2 regions of the Arthrobacter sp. NPDC080031 genome follow, and region 2 is predicted to be linked to the other one. Evidence: predicted binding sites of a transcription regulator. Region 2 holds the regulator's gene; the other holds the start of a gene.
What was found. Region 2 encodes HrcA, which represses chaperone genes, less so after heat shock. Its sites were predicted from a motif close to TTNGCACTCGNNNNNNNCGAGTGCNAA; they were not measured.

Region 1: groL (chaperonin GroEL) is a predicted target of HrcA. The motif match lies at 1,091-1,117, and genes of this name have one in related genera.

What each region holds. Positions count from the first base shown of each region.
Region 1 is NZ_JBFBLA010000024.1:27,480-29,939, reverse strand. It holds gene AB0323_RS18465 (ABC transporter substrate-binding protein) at 1-1,032, shown strand, start outside; gene groL (chaperonin GroEL) at 1,330-2,460, shown strand, end outside.
Region 2 is NZ_JBFBLA010000002.1:219,111-221,570, reverse strand. It holds gene AB0323_RS02865 (DUF3097 family protein) at 1-241, opposite strand, end outside; gene hrcA (heat-inducible transcriptional repressor HrcA) at 427-1,440, shown strand; gene dnaJ (molecular chaperone DnaJ) at 1,508-2,460, shown strand, end outside.

The DNA.
Region 1 (2,460 bases), on a different contig from region 2:
GGCAGCGGCGCTAGCCAAGGGGCCAGGGCGGCGGCCTTCACTGCCGATGCCGCGGCGCAAGCCAAGGCGCTGCTGTCGGCCCACGCCGACGTCGTTGTGGGGCCGACGGATTCCAGCCACGCTCCCGCCGCCATCGATGTGTTGTCTCCAGCCCGGATTCCGCTCATCTCGCCTGCAAACACGGCGTCGGGGCTGAGCAGCTACAAAAACGGTGGCTTCTACTTCCGGACCTCGGCCGCTGATGCCGCGCAGGGCAGCGTCTTGGCGAAGCTGGCCCACGACGCCGGTGCCAAGAGGATTTCCGTCCTCCACGAAGCCGGGGACTACGGCACGCGCGTCTCCGGAGCGGTCATGGACGCCGCCCGCAGCCTTGGCATGAACGCGGTGTCCAACGCGGAATTCACGCCGGGCAAAGCAGCCCCCGCCGCGGCGGGCATCAAGTCGGGCACGCCGGACGCCGTCGTCGTGGTTGCCCGTGACGGTGCCCAAGGCGCCCTGGCCGAGCTGCTGAGCGCGGGGCTGAGCGGCAAGAGCCTGATCCTGAGTGACGGCGCCATCCGCCAATACGGAACAGCGCTCGGTGCCGGTGGCCTCGACGGCGCACGCGGAATTCTTCCAGGCGTCTTCCCGAGTGCGGAGTTCCAGGCCGGGCTGACCGGGATCGACCCCCAACTCAAGGACACGACGTATGCCGCCGAAACGTACGACGCCGTCACCCTCGCGTCGCTTGCGGCCGCAGCGGCGGGCGACGACGCCGGTGGCTCGATCGCGGCCTGGCTCACCACGGTGTCGGGCGGGACGCGCCCGGCGTCGGGCGACGCGGCAACGAAAGAGCGCACGTCCTGTGCGTCATACAAGGATTGCCTCGATCTGCTGAAGGGGGCCAGGCTCCCGGATTACGACGGCGAGTCCGGCACCATCGGGTTCGACGCCAACGGCGACGTTACCTCGTCCAATTACATGGTCTTCACCTACGGAGCCGACAACACTGCGCGGGTGAGTGGCAAGGAGACTGCTTCACGGACTCCGTGATCGGGTTGTGCCTGGAGCGAATTCGCTTGGCGTGGCGAGCACTTTCCTGCGCTTTCTGCTTGCACTCTCCTCGGGTGAGTGCTAATTATTGATTAGCACTCTCAAGCACTGACTGCTAATTCTTCACACGGCTCCGGCCGTATGCAAGCAGAGGGTGCTTGGGAGAACAAAGAAAACCTTGCTGGGGTGAGATCCGGAGCAGGCGGCGTACAGAGGCCGAATGTGAAGGATCGTCCGTCGCGGGCACCGCAGTGAAGGCACCTTCTTAACGACTGTCCCGAAAGGACTACCGCCGTTATGGCCAAGATCATTGCATTTGATGAAGAGGCGCGCCGCGGTCTCGAGCGGGGTCTGAACACCCTCGCCGACGCCGTCAAGGTCACCCTCGGCCCGCGTGGACGCAATGTCGTCCTCGAAAAGAAGTGGGGCGCTCCCACGATCACCAACGATGGTGTTTCCATCGCCAAGGAGATCGAGCTGGACGATCCTTACGAGAAGATCGGCGCCGAGCTGGTCAAGGAAGTTGCCAAGAAGACCGACGACGTCGCTGGCGACGGAACCACCACCGCCACCGTGCTTGCCCAGGCCCTCGTCAAGGAAGGCCTGCGCAACGTAGCTGCCGGCGCCGACCCGCTGTCCCTCAAGCGCGGCATCGAGAAGGCTGTTGAAGCCGTTATCACCGAGCTGCTCGCCTCCGCCAAGGAGATCGAGACCAAGGAAGAGATCGCAGCCACGGCTTCCATCTCTGCCGGCGACACCGAAATCGGTAACCTCATTGCTGAAGCCCTGGACAAGGTCGGCAAGGAAGGCGTCATCACGGTCGAGGAGTCCAACACCTTCGGCCTGGAGCTTGAACTCACCGAAGGCATGCGCTTCGACAAGGGTTACATCTCCGCATACTTCGTCACCGACGCAGAGCGCCAGGAAACGGTCCTCGAAGACCCGTACATCCTGATCGTCAACTCCAAGATCTCCAACGTGAAGGAACTCGTTGCGGTCCTAGAGAAGGTCATGCAGTCCAACAAGCCGCTGCTGATCATCGCCGAAGACATCGAGGGCGAGGCCCTGGCCACCCTCATCGTCAACAAGATCCGTGGCACCTTCAAGTCCGTCGCCGTCAAGGCTCCGGGCTTCGGTGACCGCCGCAAGGCACAGCTCGCCGACATCGCTATCCTCACCGGCGGCCAGGTCATCTCCTCGGAGGTCGGCCTCAGCCTCGAGAACGCAACCCTCGAACTGCTCGGCAACGCCCGCAAGGTTGTTGTCACCAAGGACGAGACCACCATCGTCGAAGGTGCCGGCGACGCCGACGCCATCGCCGGTCGTGTTGCACAGATCCGTGCCGAGATCGAGAACTCCGACTCCGACTACGACCGCGAGAAGCTGCAGGAGCGCCTGGCCAAGCTGGCCGGCGGCGTTGCAGTCATC
Region 2 (2,460 bases):
GGAGCTTCACTGCTTGTCCCTCCAGCAGGAATCCGAATCCGAGCCGGAATGACTTGGCCTTTCCCCGTCGATCCTCAAGCACCACAATGTGCATGCCTCCGGACTTCTCCACCCTGGTCACGGCACCGACCCAACCGGACTGCACGTCCTCGAGAACCATCCCGCGTTCAACGGGCACCTCCGGCAGTTGCCGTTTGGCCGGCGAGGAGAGGTCTTGCGGGCCCCAATTGTCGTAAGACACGGTCTTCACACCACTTTGCGCTAGGGGGATCGGTCACGGTCCATGGGATTCCCCAGGACCGCGCGGGAATCATGTTCGCCGCGAGCGGTACCAATGCTAACAACGAGGTGGCTCATACTAGACTTGTTAGCACTTGGGCATGTTGAGTGCTAATTATTTATTGAAATGTTGATTGGAGGTGGGCAGTGAGCGAACCACGGAAGCTGGAAGTGTTGCGCGCCATCGTGGAGGACTACGTTCACTCCCGCGAGCCCGTCGGCTCCAAAGCCTTGGTCGAACGGCACCATCTGGGAGTGTCGAGCGCAACCATCCGCAATGACATGGCTCTCTTGGAAGAAGAAGGCCTCATTGCAGCACCACACACGAGTGCGGGCCGCATTCCCACGGACAAGGGCTACCGCTTGTTCGTCGACCGTATTTCCGAGGTCAAGCCGCTTTCGGCTGCCGAGCGCCGGGCCATCCACTCGTTGCTTGAGGGCCCCGACGACGTCGAGGACATCCTTGAGCGAACCGTCCGGCTGCTCTCCCAACTGACCAACCAGGTCGCCGTCGTCCAGTATCCGCACCTGAGCCGCGCGCGTGTCCGCCATATTGAGTTTGTCCTTTTGGCACCGCGCCAAGTCTTGGTGGTGTTGATCGCCGATTCGGGCAAAGTGGAACAGGGCGTTGTGCACGCGGCGACAGACGCTGCCGACGAAGAGCTAATGGCTTTGCGGGCGCGATTCCTCGGGAGCATTGCCGGCTCCCAGCTCGACCTCATGCCGCAAGTCCTGCCCTCGGTGGTTGCCTTGTGTCCGCCCGCGCTTCGGAACCTTGCGGGCGCCCTTGCCCACGGCCTGGAAAGGCTCGCCGAGCGGAGCCGCGACGAACGCATGGTCATGGCAGGCACGGCAAACCTGGCCCGCTCCAACGTGGACTTCCCGCTGAGCATCGGTCCGGTCCTCGAAGCGCTCGAGGAGCAGGTGGTCATGTTGCGGCTGTTGTCGGACATGGCTGAGGACCCCCGGGGCGTCACGGTGAGCATCGGCCGCGAAAACCCCTATGACGGCCTCTCCGAGGCTTCGGTGGTTGCCACGGGCTACGGTCCGGGCAGCAGTGCCAAGATCGGCATTCTTGGACCCACCCGCATGGATTATCCCAACACCATGGCGGCCGTCCGTGCCGTCGCACGCTACCTTTCCCGCATTCTGGGCGGCTGACGGCCTCGGCTGGAAACCGCCTCGCAAGAAAAGCAGTGGAACCGTAAACAAGGAAGAGATACCGACTTTGAGCAGTCACTATGACGTTCTGGGCGTCTCGCCGGAAGCAACCGGCGAGGAGATCAAGAAGGCCTACCGCAAGCTCGCACGCAAGCTGCACCCGGATGTGAACCCGGGGGCCGGCGCTGCCGAGGAATTCAAGGCGGTGACCCACGCATATGAGGTCCTCTCCGACCCCCAGAAGCGCCGCGTCTACGACGCCACCGGCAACGAGAACGGGACCGACAACGGTTTCGGCGGAGGCTACGCGGGCCAGGGATTCGCCTTCCAGGACATCTTCGATACCTTCTTCGGCGGAGGAGGCGGCGGCATGCAGGGCCCCGCGTCCCGCATGCGCCGCGGCCAGGACGCCCTGATCAGCGTGCGCATCGACTTGCGCGAAGCGGTCTTCGGTGTCAACAAAAAGCTTGAGGTGGACACCGCTGTCGTCTGTCCCACGTGCGAGGGCTCATGCTGCCGTCCGGGCACCCACCCGGAGCGCTGCGACATTTGTGGCGGCTCGGGCCAGGTCCAGCGGGCAGTCCGCTCGATTCTCGGCCAGGTCATGACTGCCGCACCGTGTGGATCATGCGAAGGTTTCGGCTCGATCATCAAGGATCCTTGCAATGAGTGCGGCGGCCAGGGCCGCATCCGCAGCCGCCGTTCGCTGACCGTCAAGGTGCCAGGCGGCGTCGCTACCGGAACGCGCATCCAGTTGTCTTCGCAAGGCGAGGCTGGTCCTGCCGGCGGGCCTCCCGGCGACCTCTACGTGGAGATCCGGGTCAACAACGATCCCACCTACGTACGTGAAGGCGACGACCTGCACGCCACGCTGAGCGTTCCCATGACTGCCGCGTCACTCGGTACCGAGATGCAGCTTGATACTTTCGACGGCCCCCAGGAAATCGACGTCAAGTCCGGCACCCAGTCGGGCGAGGTCATCACGCTGCGTGGACTCGGCGTCACCCATCTCCGCGGCTA